2 linked regions of the Thermus thermophilus genome follow. The protein of the gene in region 2 interacts with the protein of the main gene of each other region in a pairwise test. Links are inferred from orthologs where the notes say so. Each region holds a gene or a part of one and is shown on either strand. Other genes may lie near its edges.

Region 1 (6,872 bases), 870 kb from region 2 along the record:
ACCCCCTTCTCCGGCTCTACCCCCTGGTGGGCGGCCTTGCCGATGGCCCTAAGCCGGTAGAGCCCCACCCCCTTGCGGGCCACCTTCAGGTGGCCTTCCGCGGTGGGGGGTTCCAGGACCAGCACCGCCCGGGCCTTCTTGGCGGCGGCCTCAATGAGGGGGCGGCTTTCCGGGGAGCCCACCTCCTCGTCGGGGGTGAAGAGGACCTCGAGGGCGGGAAGCCTCCGCCCCGTGGCCTCGGCGTAGCGCAGGGCGTAGAGGAGGGCGATGATCCCCCCCTTCATGTCGTAGACCCCGGGACCGATGGCCTTCTCCCGCTCCAGGCGGAAGGGCTCGGGGAAGCTCCCCTTGGGGTGGACGGTGTCGTAGTGGCAGAGGACGAGCACGGGGGCGCCCTCGCCTTCCCGCTTGAGGAGGAGGACGGGGCCCGCGGGGGTGTCCTTGCGGGAGAGGCGGCCCTCGAGGGGCCCGAAGGCCTCTTCCAGGAAGGCCGCGGCTTCCTTAAGGCCCGCGAGGTCCCCCGAGGGGGACTCCCGGCGGACGAAGGCCTCCAGGTCCTTGAGGATCTCGGGAAGGCGGGCTTCCATCCAGCGAAGGCTTTCCATGGCCCCCATTATGGCAGGGCCTCGCCTTGGAAGCTGAGCTCTCCTCACTTTGAGGGCCGGGGCTTGACGAGGGAAGGGAAGAGGGGGGCAAGTAAGGCGGGCCGCCTGCCACCCCCCTCTTCCCAGTCAAAACCGGGTGGAGGAGGAGTTCCTCCACCGCCTGGGCCGCGCCGTCCAGGATCTGGGGTATACCCCCCTCTTCCCGGACCGCGGCTTTGACCGGGCTTCCCTGAGGCAAAAGCTCCAGGGGTGGGGCATGGGCTTCCTCCTCCGCCTCTAGTAGAACCGGGAGGTGGAACCCCAAGGGGGGAAGCGCCTTCCCCTGAAGGAGGGCTACCAGCGTGTGGTCCACCCCCTGCGGGAGGAGGTCCGCCTTTTCGGACACGGTGGGGAGGGGGTAGAAGTCACCCTCCTGGTGTACCCAGGGGGTCGGGATCCCTGGTATCTGGCCTATTCGGGCCCTTTTGGGGGGGAGCCGCCCTATGGGTGGCGGATGTGGATTGAAGAGGGGTTTAGGGACCTGAAGGGGCAGGGGTTTGGGCTGGACCGCCATCGGCTGCGGACGGGGGCGAGCCTCAGGGGGTGGTTATGGCTTCTGGCCTTGGGGATGGCGCTCTTGGTCCTTCTGGGGGCGCGCTTGCAGGGCAGGGAATGGCTTCCCCGGCTCCTGGCCCATCCCGAGCGGCAGAGCCTCTTCCGTCTGGGCCGGATCGCCCTGGCCCAGGGACCCCTGCCTTGGAGGGAAGCCGTGCGGGCAGCGCTGGTCCGGTTGCCTCAGGAACTGGGAGGAGGAAAGGGATGAGCGTTCAGCTGGACAGGTCTTGGCAAACGGGAGGAGGGGTGGTATAAAAGGGGAGTATGCCCTTCGGGGCTTGTGCACACGAGAGCGGGGAGTAGTGGCTCTCCCCCTCCTTTTCGTGTGGCAGAAGGCTAGAGGAGGATAGAGGCGGCATGGAAGACAAGGCGACCCAGACCCCGGAACAGACCTTCAGCATGGAAGAGGCCCTTCAGGAGACGGAGGCCCGGCTGGAGAAGCGCGTGCGCCCCGGGCAGATCCTGACGGGCAAGGTGGTTCTGGTGGGCTCGGAAGGCGTGGCGGTGGACATCGGCGCCAAGACCGAGGGCATCATCCCCTTCAACCAGCTCACCACCAAGCCCCTCTCCGAGGAGGAACTCAGGAACCTTCTGAGCCCTGGGGACGAGGTGAAGGTCCAGGTGCTCCGGGTGGACCCCGAGACGGGCCAGATCCTGCTCTCCCGGAAGAAGATCGAGGCCCAGGAGAAGTGGGACCGGGTCCAGGAGCTTTACGAGAAGGGCGAGCCCGTCACCGTGACCATCAAGGAGCGGGTGAAGGGGGGCGTGGTCGCCGAGCTGGACGGTGTCCAGGGCTTCATGCCCGCCTCCCAGCTGGACCTTAGGCGCGTCCCGAACCTGGACGAGTTCGTGGGCCAGCAGGTCCTGGCCAAGATCATTGAGTTCCACCGCCGTAAAGGCCGGGTCATCCTCTCCCGCCGGGCGGTGCTGGAGGAGGAGCAGAAGCGGGCCCGGGAGGCCTTCCTCAAGAGCCTCGAGCCCGGCCAGGTGGTGGAGGGCACCGTGGTGGAGGTGACCGACTTCGGGGTCTTCGTCAACCTGGGCCCCGTGGACGGCTTGGTCCACCGCTCCGAGATCACCTGGGGGCGGTTCAACCACCCCCGCGAGGTGATCCAGAAGGGCCAGAAGGTGAAGGCCCAGGTCCTCTCCGTGGACCCCGAGAAGGAGCGGGTCAACCTCTCCATCAAGGCCCTCATCCCCGACCCCTGGACCACGGTGGCGGAGAAGTACCCCGTGGGCACCCGGGTCCGGGGCAAGGTGGTGGGCCTCACCCAGTTCGGGGCCTTCGTGGAGGTGGAGCCGGGCCTCGAGGGCCTGATCCACATCTCCGAGCTCTCCTGGACCAAGCGGCCCAAGCACCCCTCCGAGGTGGTGAAGGAGGGGGACGAGGTGGAGGCCGTGGTCCTGCGCCTGGACCCCGAGGAGCGCCGCCTCTCCCTGGGCCTCAAGCAGACCCAGCCCGATCCCTGGCAGCAGCTCACGGAGAAGTACCCGCCCGGCACCGTGCTGAAGGGCAAGGTTACCGGGGTCACGGACTTCGGGGTCTTCGTGGAGATTGAGCCCGGCATTGAGGGGCTCGTCCACGTCTCCGAGCTGGACCACAAGCGGGTGGAGAACCCGGCCGCCCTCTTCAAGAAGGGGGACGAGATGGAGGTCGTGGTCCTCAACATTGACCCGGTGGAGCAGCGGGTCTCCCTCTCCCGCAAGCGCCTCCTTCCGCCCCCCCTGCCCCAGGAGGAGGAGCGGCCCCGCCGCGCCCGCTCGGGCAAGGAGCGCGCCCGCCGCAAGGGGGCGCCCCGCCGGGAGGACCGGAGGGAGTACGAGTACGGCGCCGTGGCGGAGTACAACCTCTACGACGCCTCCAGCGTGCCCACCACCACGGCCACGGTGAAGCTCGGCGACCTCTACGGCGACCTCTTGGCGAGCCTGGGCTTCGAGGAGGAGGCTGAGGAGAAGAGCCGAGGCTAAGACCCTTTCCCAGGCCCCGCGCTGGAAAAGTCCGGCGCGGGGCTTTCGTGTGGAAGCGCCCCGGCGCAAAGGCGTATCATGGGGGCGTGCGCGCGTCCCTACGTCCCTAGCGGGGGGAAGGGTTTTTGCGGCCCCTTCCCTCCTAGGGAGGGGCTTTTTTGAGGAGGAGCCATGGAGAAGTACAACCCGCACGCCATTGAGGCCAAGTGGCAGCGCTTCTGGGAGGAGAAGGGGTTCATGAAGGCCAAGGACCTCCCGGGGGGCCGGGGGAAGCAGTACGTCCTCGTCATGTTCCCCTACCCCTCGGGGGACCTGCACATGGGCCACCTGAAGAACTACACCATGGGGGACGTCCTGGCCCGCTTCCGCCGGATGCAGGGCTACGAGGTCCTCCACCCCATGGGCTGGGACGCTTTTGGCCTTCCGGCGGAGAACGCCGCCCTGAAGTTCGGCGTCCACCCTAAGGACTGGACCTACGCCAACATCCGCCAGGCCAAGGAGAGCCTCCGGCTCATGGGCATCCTCTACGACTGGGACCGGGAGGTCACCACCTGCGAGCCCGAGTACTACCGCTGGAACCAGTGGATCTTCCTCAAGATGTGGGAAAAGGGCCTGGCCTACCGGGCGAAGGGCCTCGTCAACTGGTGCCCCAAGTGCCAGACGGTCCTCGCCAACGAGCAGGTGGTGGAGGGGCGGTGCTGGCGGCACGAGGACACCCCCGTGGAGAAGCGGGAGCTGGAGCAGTGGTACCTGCGCATCACCGCCTACGCCGAGAGGCTCCTTAAGGACCTCGAGGGCCTGGACTGGCCCGAGAAGGTCAAGGCCATGCAAAGGGCCTGGATCGGCCGCTCCGAGGGGGCGGAGATCCTCTTCCCCGTGGAGGGGAAGGAGGTGAAGATCCCCGTCTTCACCACCCGGCCCGACACCCTCTTCGGGGCCACCTTCCTCGTGCTCGCCCCGGAGCACCCCCTCACCCTGGAGCTCGCCGCCCCCGAGAGGCGGGAGGAGGTCCTGGCCTACGTGGAGGCCGCCAAGCGCAAGACGGAGATTGAGCGCCAGGCGGAAGGCAGGGAGAAGACCGGGGTCTTCCTCGGGGCCTACGCCCTAAACCCCGCCACGGGGGAGAGGGTCCCCATCTGGACCGCGGACTACGTGCTCTATGGCTACGGCACCGGGGCCATCATGGCCGTCCCCGCCCACGACCAGAGGGACTACGAGTTCGCCAGGAAGTTCGGCCTTCCCATCAAGAAGGTGATTGAGCGGCCTGAAGACCCCCTCCCCGAGCCCCTGGAAAGGGCCTACGAGGAGCCCGGGATCATGGTGAACTCCGGGCCCTTTGACGGCACGCCAAGCGAGGAGGGGAAGAAGAGGGTCATCGCCTGGCTGGAGGAGAAGGGCCTGGGTAAGGGCCGGGTCACCTACCGCCTCCGGGACTGGCTCATCAGCCGCCAGCGCTACTGGGGAACCCCCATCCCCATGGTCCACTGCGAGGCCTGCGGGGTGGTCCCCGTCCCCGAGGAGGAGCTTCCCGTGCTCCTTCCCGACCTCAAGGACGTGGAGGACATCCGCCCCAAGGGGAAAAGCCCCCTGGAGGCCCACCCCGAGTTCTACGAGACCACCTGCCCCAGGTGCGGCGGCCCCGCCAAGCGGGACACGGACACCATGGACACCTTCTTTGACAGCAGCTGGTACTACCTGCGCTACACCGACCCCCACAACGACCGCCTCCCCTTTGACCCCGAGAAGGCGAACGCCTGGATGCCCGTGGACCAGTACATCGGCGGGGTGGAGCACGCGGTGCTTCACCTCCTCTACAGCCGCTTCTTCACCAAGTTCCTCCACGACCTGGGGATGGTGAAGGTGGAGGAGCCCTTCCAGGGCCTCTTCACCCAGGGCATGGTCCTCGCCTGGACGGACTTTGGCCCCGTGGAAGTGGAAGGCGAGGTGGTGCGCCTCCCCGAGCCCACCCGCATCCGGCTGGAGATCCCGGAAAGCGCCCTCTCCCTGGAGGACGTGCGGAAGATGGGGGCCGAGCTCAGGCCCCACGAGGACGGCACCCTCCACCTCTGGAAGCCCGCCGTCATGAGCAAGTCCAAGGGCAACGGCGTCATGGTGGGGCCCTTCGTGAAGGAGCAGGGGGCGGACATCGCCCGCATCACCATCCTCTTCGCCGCGCCCCCGGAGAACGAGATGGTCTGGACGGAGGAGGGGGTCCAGGGGGCCTGGCGCTTCCTGAACCGCATCTACCGGCGGGTGGCCGAGGACCGGGAGGCCCTTTTGGCGACGAGCGAGGTCTTCCAGGCGGAGGCGTTGGAGGGGAAGGACCGGGAGCTTTACGGTAAGCTCCACGAGACCCTGAAGAAGGTCACGGAGGACCTCGAGGCCCTCCGCTTCAACACCGCCATCGCCGCCCTCATGGAGTTCCTGAACGCCCTCTACGAGTACCGCAAGGACCGCCCCGTGACCCCCGTTTACCGCACCGCCCTCCGCTACTACCTGCAGATGCTCTTCCCCTTCGCCCCCCACCTGGCCGAGGAGCTTTGGCACTGGTTCTGGCCCGATAGCCTCTTCCAGGCGGGCTGGCCCGAGCTGGACGAGAAGGCCCTGGAGAAGGACGTGGTGGAGGTGGCCGTCCAGGTGAACGGGCGGGTGCGGGGGACGATCCGAATCCCCAAGGACGCCCCCCTGGAGGTGGCGCGGGCCGAGGCCCTTAAGGTGCGAAACGTCCAGGCCCACCTCGAGGGCAAGGAGGTGGTGAAGGAGATCTACGTCCCGGGGAAGATCCTCAACCTGGTAGTGCGGGGCTAGGGAGGCTGAGGCGGGTGGGGAGGGCCTTGGCCACCTCCCCCTTGGCCGGGGTGAGGAAGAGCCCCTCCCCGCCCCCCGAAGGCGAGGAGCCTCCCGTAGCCCAGGAAGAACCCCTCGGGGTCCAGGAGGCCGTAGAGCCGGTCCCAGAGGGGCGGGCCCTCGAGGGGGGCAAGCCTCGGCCCCGCTTCCTGAAAGTGGGCGAGGAGCCTTTCCTGCCGGTTTTTCCGCCTCTCCGCCGGGGTCTTCCTCCGGGCCTCGGGGAGGGGAGGGAGGAGGCGCACCCGGAGGTCCTTCCGCCAGGCGAGGGCCCTGTAGAGCTCCTCCGCCTCCAGGACCGCCACCTCTACGGGGTTTAGGGCGTCCACCTGCAAAAGGCGGTACCCCGGGTCCAAAAGCCCGTCCGTGTCCGCCACCGCGGGGCTTCCTTGGGGGATGAGGCGGGCCAGGCGCAGGGCCGCCACCAGGGCCTTCGCCTCCGCCCCCGCCGGGGAGAGGGTGCCCAAAAGGGTCCGGCGCACCAGGAGGAGGCGCCCCTCCCGATGGAGGAAGAGGGAGAAGGTCCCGGGAAGGGCCCCCTGCCCCGGGTCCAGGTCCAGGAGGAAGGCCTCGCCCGCCTTCTGGAGGAGCCGCCTGGCCAGGGTGGTCTTTCCCGCGTCCGTGGGGCCCAGGAGGAGGAGCATCTTATCTCCCTGTTTCCTTCGCCCGACTGGCCTTTAGAAACGCCTTGCCGGGGCCTCCACGCCGGCATGTAGCCTCAGGGACCCAGCTTGCGCTTGAGGTAGGCCAGAAGCTCCTCCAGAGCGAGCCTGAGCCGCCTCTGTTCCTCCGCCAGGGCCTCGAGGGGGTCCTTCCGCTCCTCCCCGACGAGGGTCTTGAAGAGGAGGGTGGGGTTGCCGC
Region 2 (7,854 bases):
ACGAGAAGCCTTGGGCTTCGTAGGACCTCTCTTCCCACCACGATCTTCTGCTGGTTCCCCCCGGAGAAGCGGCGGGCGGAGAGGGCGGTGGAGCGGGGGCGGACATCGTAAGCCTCCACGAGCCTTCTGGCGTGCTCCTCGGCCGCTTCGTCTTCCAGGAAGCCCAAAAACCCTCGGAAGGGAGGTCGGTGCTGGTCCCCGAGGACGGCGTTCTCCTTCACGGAGAAGTCCAGGACGAGGCCGCGGGCGAGCCGGTCCTCGGGCACGTGGCTTACCCCAAAGTCCCTGACCCCCCGGGCCGAGGGGGGAAGGGGCCGGCCCAGGAGGAGGGCCTTGCCCCTAAAGGGCCTGAGGCCGGTGAGAGCCTCCACGAGCTCGGTCTGGCCGTTCCCTTCCACCCCGGCGATGCCCACGATCTCCCCGGCCCGCACCTGGAAGCTCACCCCCTTGAGGCGGGGCGGGGCCTCGAGGCCCTCCACCTCCAAGACCACCTCCCCCGGCCTCGCCGGCCCCTTCTCCACCCGCAAGACCACCTCCCGGCCCACCATCATCCGGGCGAGGGCTTCCAGGGAGGTCTCCTCGGCCCGCACCGTGCCCACCACCTTCCCGTCCCGGATCACCGTGATGCGGTCCGCCACCTGGAGGACCTCCTTCAGCTTGTGGCTGATGAAGATGGCGGCGTTCCCCCTCGCCACGTAGCCCCTTAGGAAACGGAAGAGCTCCTCGGCCTCCTGGGGGGTGAGGACGGCGGTGGGCTCGTCCAGGATGAGGATTTTGGCCTCCCGGTAGAGGGCCTTGAGGATCTCCACCCGCTGCTGCAGGCCCACGGGGAGGTTCTCCACTTTCTCGTCCAGGGGCACTTCAAAGCCCAGCTCCTCCATGAGGCGGACCGCCCGCCTCCTGGCCGCCTCCAGGTCCAGGAAGAGGGGGCTTCCGGGCTCGAGGCCCAGGACCAGGTTCTCCAAGACGGTGAAGGGCTCCACCAGCATGAAGTGCTGGTGGACCATGCCGATGCCCGCCCTGATGGCGTCCTGGGGGCTTTTGGGCCGGTAGGGCTTCCCGTCCACCCACATCTCCCCGGCGTCCGGGGGCTGGAGGCCGTAGACGATCTTCATGAGGGTGGACTTGCCCGCGCCGTTTTCCCCCACCAGGGCCAGGACCTCGCCCCACTCCAGGTCCAGGCCGATGCGGTCGTTGGCCAGGACCAGGGGGAAGCGCTTGGTGATGTCCTTGAGGACCAGGGCCTTCGCCACGGGAGGAGTATACGGGAAAACCGGGGCCAAAAGGCCCCGGCCTTTGGGCCCCTGCCCCTTAGCGGGTTTCGGGCACCTGGATCTCCCCGTTGATGATGGCCTGCTTCAGCTCCTCGAGGCGGGCCTTCACCTCCTCCGGGATCAGGGCCTGGTTGTACTCGTCCAGGGCGTAGCCCACGCCCTCCTCGGCGAGGCCTAGGTCCTTGACCCCGCCCTGGAAGGTGCCGTCCACGACGCTCTTGATGGCGTCGTACACGGCCACGTCCACCCGCTTGACCATGGAGGTCAGGCCGTGGTTGAGGGTGGTGGGGTCGTTGTCGGTGTCGCCGAGGTAGTTCTGGTTGGAGTCCACGCCGATGAAGAAGAGGGGCGTGGCGCCCTCGCCGCACTTCTCCTCGTAGGCGGGGTACTTGGGCACGTCGGCGAAGCGGTCCTCGCGGACGAAGCGTACGGCCCTGCCTTCCCTGAGGCACATCTCCTCCTTCACGAAGTCAATGAGGCCAAGGCCGGAGCCCCCGGCGGCGGCGTAGATGATGTCCGCCCCCTGGCGGGCCTGGCTGGAGGCGATCTCCTTGGCCTTGGCGGGGTCGTTCCAGGCGGCGGGGGTGTTGCCCACGTAGCCCACCAGGACCCGGCCCTGGATCCCGTCCTCCTGGAAGGCGTACTCCGCCCCGGCGCGGAAGCCCGCCTCAAACTTGTGGATGAGGGGGATGTCCATGCCGCCGATGAACCCCACCACGCCGGTGCGGGAGAGCTTGCCCGCCACGTAGCCCACGAGGAAGCTCCCCTCGTGCTCCCGGAAGACCACGCCCAGGGCGTTGGCCAGCTGCCCTTCCCCGGGCACGGCGTCAATCACGGCGAACTTCACCTTGGGGAACTCCTCGGCCGTGGCGGTGATGGCGGGCTCGTTGGCGAAGCCCACCCCGATCACCAGGTCAAACCCTTCCTCGGCGAAGGTGCGGATGCCCTGGCCCACCTGGGAGGGGTCGGCGGGTTCAAAGTCAAAGATCTGGACGCCGAGCTCCTGGGCCGCCCGCTGCGCCCCTTCCCAGGCGGACTGGTTGAAGGAGCGGTCAAACTTGCCGCCGGCGTCAAAAGCAAGCCCCACCCGGATGTCGGCCCCGGGAAGGGTCGTCCCTTCGGCCGGAGCCGTCTCCGTGGCGGCCTGCTCCTCCGCTTTCCTGGGGCAGGCCGTGAGGGCCACGGCGAGCGCGCCTAAGGTGAGCAACCATAAAAGCCTCCTCATAACGCCTCCTTTCGGGATAGGGGGCGCACCCCTAGTCCAAGGAAAAGTATAGCCCAAGGTACACTAGGGTCATGACCCTGGAAGAGGCGAGGAAGCGGGTGAACGAGCTACGGGACCTCATCCGCTACCACAACTACCGCTACTACGTCCTGGCGGACCCGGAGATCTCCGACGCCGAGTACGACCGGCTTCTTAGGGAGCTCAAGGAGCTTGAGGAGCGCTTTCCCGAGCTCAAAAGCCCGGACTCCCCCACGGAGCAAGTGGGGGCGAGGCCCCTCGAGGCCACCTTCCGCCCCGTCCGCCACCCCACCCGCATGTACTCCTTGGACAACGCCTTCACCCTGGATGAGGTCAGGGCCTTTGAGGAGCGGATAGAGCGGGCCCTGGGCCGGAAGGGCCCCTTCGCCTACACCGTGGAGCACAAGGTGGACGGCCTTTCCGTCAACCTCTACTACGAGGATGGGGTCCTGGTCTACGGGGCCACCCGGGGGGACGGGGAGGTGGGGGAGGAGGTGACCCAGAACCTCCTCACCATCCCCACCATCCCGAGGAGGCTCAAGGGGGTGCCGGAGCGCCTCGAGGTCCGGGGCGAGGTCTACATGCCCATAGCGGCCTTCCTCCGGCTCAACGAGGAGCTGGAGGAGCGGGGGGAGAAGATCTTCAAAAACCCTAGGAACGCCGCGGCGGGCTCCCTAAGGCAAAAAGACCCCCGCATCACCGCCAAGCGGGGCCTCAGGGCCACCTTCTACGCCCTGGGGCTCGGGCTGGAAGAGGTGGAGAGGGAAGGGGTGGCGACCCAGTTCGCCCTCCTCCACTGGCTCAAGGAGAAGGGCTTCCCCGTGGAGCACGGCTACGCGCGGGCCGTGGGGGCGGAAGGGGTGGAGGGAATCTACCAGGACTGGCTGAAGAAGCGGCGGGAGCTTCCCTTTGAGGCGGACGGGGTGGTGGTGAAGCTGGACGATTTGCAACTTTGGCGGGAGCTCGGCTACACCGCCCGCGCCCCCCGCTTCGCCATCGCCTACAAGTTCCCCGCCGAGGAGAAGGAGACCCGGCTTTTGGACGTGGTCTTCCAGGTGGGGCGCACCGGGCGGGTGACCCCGGTGGGGGTCCTCGAGCCCGTCTTCCTAGAGGGCAGCGAGGTTTCCCGGGTCACCCTGCACAACGAAAGCTACATAGAGGAGCTGGACATCCGCATCGGGGACTGGGTTTTGGTGCACAAGGCGGGCGGGGTCATCCCCGAGGTCCTCCGGGTCCTCAAGGAGCGGCGCACGGGAAAGGAGCGGCCCGTGCGCTGGCCCGAGGCCTGCCCCGAGTGCGGCCATCGCCTCATCCAGGAGGGGAAGGTCCACCGCTGCCCCAACCCCTTGTGCCCCGCCAAGCGCTTTGAGGCCATCCGCCACTTCGCCTCCCGCAAGGCCATGGACATCCAGGGCCTGGGGGAGAAGCTCGTTGAGAAGCTTTTGGAGAAGGGCCTGGTCAAGGACGTGGCCGACCTCTACCGCCTGAGGAAGGAAGACCTGGTGGGCCTGGAGCGCATGGGGGAAAAGAGCGCCCAAAACCTCCTCCGCCAGATAGAGGAGAGCAAGAAAAGGGGCCTAGAGCGCCTCCTCTACGCCCTGGGGCTTCCGGGAGTGGGGGAGGTCCTGGCCCGGAACCTGGCGGCCAAGTTCCAGACCATGGACCGCCTCCTCGAGGCCAGCCTGGAGGAGCTTTTGGAGGTGGAGGAGGTGGGGGAGCTCACGGCGAGGGCCATCCTGGAAACCCTGAGGGACCCCGCCTTCCGCCACCTGGTGCGAAGGCTCAAGGAGGCGGGGGTGGAGATGGAGGCCAAGGAGAAGGGCGGGGAGGCCCTTAAAGGGCTCACCTTCGTGATCACCGGGGAGCTTTCCCGCCCCCGGGAGGAGGTGAAGGCCCTCCTCCGGCGCCTTGGGGCCAAGGTGACGGACGCCGTGAGCCGCAAGACGAGCTACCTCGTGGTGGGGGAGGCCCCGGGGAGCAAGCTGGAAAAGGCCAAGGCCTTAGGGGTCCCCACCCTCACGGAGGAGGAGCTTTACCGGCTCATAGAGGCCCGCACGGGGAAGAAGGCGGAAGAGCTCGTCTAAGGGACCTCCCCGGGCCCGAAGAGCTTCTCCAGGGCCTCCCTAAGGCGGCTTCCCTCGAGGCCCAAAGAGGCCAGGGCCTTCTCGTAGACCTCGGGGGTGAGGAGGCCCCTTAGGGCCCGAAGCTCCGTGCGGGAGAGAAGAGCCCCTCCTAAAAGGTGCTCCTCAAAGGCGGCCCAGGCCAAGGGGACCCTCTCCTTGACGATTTCGGCGATGGCCTGGGCGTACTGGCGGATCTCCCACTGGGCCTCGGGGGCGAGGCGGAGCTTGAGGAAGTGGAAGAGGTTGTGCAGGTCCTGCTTCCAGTAGAACTCGGTGTAGAGGTTGAGGGGAAGGACCATCCGGGCCATCTCCCGGGCCACGCCCTTCTCCAGAAGGGCCCGGTAGGCCCCGTAGGCCTCCTGCTCCACCCTCCTTAGGAGGGCCAAGGCCTCCTCGTCCAGGAGGGCCCCTTCCGAAGCCTGCTTGTTCCTCCTCGCCTGCCTGCGGAAGGCCTCGGGCTCGTAGAACTCCTCCTTGAGGATGGAGTAGCGCCCCGAGACCTCGTTGACGCTCGCCGTGCGGTGGCGGAACCACTGCCTGACCACGAAGATGGGGGCCTTGACGTGAAACTTGAAGACCACCATCTCAAAGGGGCTTGTGTGGCGGTGGCGCATGAGGTAGTCAATGAGGGCGGCGTCCTCCCGCACCGTCTTCGTCCCTTCCCCGTAGGACACCCGGGCCGCCTGGACGATGGCGCGGTCGTCCCCCATCTGGTCCACCAGGCGGACGAAGCCCTTGTCCAAGACCGGGATCGTGAGAGGCCCTTCCATCCCCCCGAGTTTACCGGGAGGCCCCTCCGGGGTAGGATGGGAGTTGTCTTGGCGCGAGGCGCCTTTAGGGAGCGAAGCATGCTGACCCTACCCGACTTTCCCTTGCCCGACGCGAGGGGGCGGTTCGGCCCCTACGGGGGGCGGTACGTGCCCGAGACCCTGATCCCCGCCCTGGAGGAGCTGGAGGCCGCCTACCGGGAGGCCAAGAAGGATCCGGCCTTCCTGGAGGAGCTGGACCACTACCTCAGGCAGTTCGCCGGCAGGCCCACCCCCCTCTACCACGCCAAGCGGCTTTCCGAGCACTGGGGCGGGGCCCAGGTCTACCTCAAGCGGGAGGACCTCCTCCACACCGGGGCCCACAAGATCAACAACACCCTGGGCCAGGCCCTCCTGGCCAGGCGCATGGGCAAGAGGCGGGTCATCGCCGAAACGGGGGCGGGGCAGCACGGGGTGAGCGTGGCCACGGTGGCGGCCCTCTTCGGCATGGAGTGCGTGGTCTATATGGGGGAGGAGGACGTCAGGCGCCAGGCCTTAAACGTCTTCCGCATGAAGCTCCTCGGGGCCGAGGTGCGGCCCGTGGCCGCGGGGAGCCGCACCCTCAAGGACGCCACCAACGAGGCCATCCGCGACTGGATCACGAACGTGCGCACCACCTTCTACATCCTGGGTTCCGTGGTGGGCCCCCACCCCTACCCCATGATGGTCCGGGACTTCCAGAGCGTCATCGGGGAGGAGGTGAAGCGGCAAAGCCAGGAGCTTTTCGGCCGCCTCCCCGACGCCCTCATCGCCGCGGTGGGGGGCGGGTCCAACGCCATCGGCCTCTTCGCCCCCTTCGCCTACCTGCCCGAGGAGGAGCGCCCCAGGCTCATTGGGGTGGAGGCCGCCGGGGAGGGGCTTTCCACGGGCAGGCACGCCGCGAGCATCGGGGCGGGGAAGCGGGGGGTGCTGCACGGGAGCTACATGTACCTCCTCTACGACCACGACGGCCAGATCACCCCGGCCCACTCCGTCTCCGCGGGGCTGGACTACCCCGGGGTGGGGCCGGAGCACAGCTACTACGCCGACGCCGGGGTGGCGGAGTACGCCAGCGTCACGGACGAGGAGGCCCTCGAGGGCTTCAAGCTCCTGGCGCGGCTTGAGGGCATCATCCCCGCCTTGGAATCGGCCCACGCCATCGCCCACGCCGCCAAGGTGGTGCCGGAGATGGACAAGGACCAGGTGGTGGTCATCAACCTCTCCGGCCGGGGGGACAAGGACGTGACCGAGGCCATGCGCCTTCTGGGAGGGGAGCTGTGACCACCCAGGAGGCCTTCGCCAAGGCCCGGTCCGAGGGAAGGGCCGCCCTCATCCCTTACCTCACCGCAGGCTTCCCCAGCCGGGAAGGCTTTTTGCAGGCGGTGGAGGAGGTTTTGCCCTACGCCGACCTTCTGGAGATCGGCCTCCCCTACTCCGACCCTCTGGGGGACGGCCCCGTGATCCAGCGGGCAAGCGAACTGGCCCTGAGGAAGGGGATGAGCGTCCAGGGGACCCTGGAGCTCGTGCGGGAGGTGCGGGCCATGACGGAAAAGCCCCTCTTCCTCATGACCTACCTGAACCCCGTCCTGGCCTGGGGGCCGGAGCGCTTCTTCGGCCTCTTCAAGCAGGCGGGGGCCACGGGGGTGATCCTCCCCGACCTCCCTCCCGACGAGGACCCAGGCCTCGTGCGCCTCGCCCAGGAGATCGGCCTGGAGACGGTCTTCCTCCTCGCCCCCACCTCCACGGACGCCCGCATCGCCACCGTGGTCCGCCACGCCACGGGCTTCGTCTACGCCGTCTCCGTCACCGGGGTCACGGGGATGCGGGAAAGGCTTCCCGAGGAGGTGAAGGACCTGGTGCGGCGCATCAAGGCCAGGACCCCCCTCCCCGTGGCCGTGGGCTTCGGGGTTTCCGGCAGGACCACGGCTGCCCAGGCAGCGGTGGCGGACGGGGTGGTGGTGGGAAGCGCCCTGATCCGGGCCCTAGAGGAGGGGAGGCCCCTTGCGCCCCTCCTCCAGGAGATCCGCCAGGGCCTCCAGCGCCTCGAGGCCAACCCCGGCCCGAGGGAAGGCTAATCCTGAGAAAAACCGGGGCCCCCATGCTGGCTTGGGCCAGCATGGGGGAACCGCCCTTAGGCGAGGGGGAGTTCCAGGGGCTCGGGCTCCTTCAGGATGGCCTCGGGGTCTGGGTAGCGGAGGATGCGGTAGAGGGGGTCCCGCTCCGCCGGTTTAAACCCCGCGTCCACGATGTGGCGGACGATCTGGCGCACCGTGGCGTGGGTGCGCCCGTGCCCCCCCGCCGCCGAGACCACGTTCTCCTCCAGCATGGTGCTCCCGAAGTCGTCGGCCCCGTAGTAGAGGGCCGCCTGGGCCACCTTGAAGCCCAGGGTGGGCCAGGAGGCCTGGAAGTGGGCGAAGTTGTCCAGGGCG

The links. The genes of interacting proteins can lie anywhere in the genome.
Region 1: the proteins of ligA (region 2) and leuS interact in binary tests that used the Escherichia coli proteins (3 or more experiments, as listed by UniProt). The link is inferred for Thermus thermophilus from one-to-one orthologs.

What each region holds. Positions count from the first base shown.
Region 1 is NZ_AP025158.1:1,891,441-1,898,312, reverse strand. The notes cover bases 3,027-6,175. They hold leuS (leucine--tRNA ligase), read left to right. Parts: upstream 3,027-3,338; coding sequence 3,339-5,975; downstream 5,976-6,175. Other genes in these bases: TthTMY_RS10190 (30S ribosomal protein S1), read left to right, coding at 3,027-3,167. Outside these bases: TthTMY_RS10200 (M20 family metallopeptidase), read right to left, coding at 1-605; more of TthTMY_RS10190, read left to right, coding at 1,557-3,026; TthTMY_RS10175 (hypothetical protein), read right to left, coding at 6,730-6,872.
Region 2 is NZ_AP025158.1:1,018,844-1,026,697, forward strand. The notes cover bases 2,191-5,085. They hold ligA (NAD-dependent DNA ligase LigA), read left to right. Parts: upstream 2,191-2,570; coding sequence 2,571-4,601; downstream 4,602-5,085. Other genes in these bases: TthTMY_RS05515 (BMP family lipoprotein), read right to left, coding at 2,191-2,499; thyX (FAD-dependent thymidylate synthase), read right to left, coding at 4,598-5,085. Outside these bases: TthTMY_RS05510 (ABC transporter ATP-binding protein), read right to left, coding at 1-1,253; more of TthTMY_RS05515, read right to left, coding at 1,312-2,190; more of thyX, read right to left, coding at 5,086-5,410; trpB (tryptophan synthase subunit beta), read left to right, coding at 5,447-6,706; trpA (tryptophan synthase subunit alpha), read left to right, coding at 6,703-7,500; mqnC (cyclic dehypoxanthinyl futalosine synthase), read right to left, coding at 7,557-7,854. UniProt on the Escherichia coli protein: DNA ligase that catalyzes the formation of phosphodiester linkages between 5'-phosphoryl and 3'-hydroxyl groups in double-stranded DNA using NAD as a coenzyme and as the energy source for the reaction.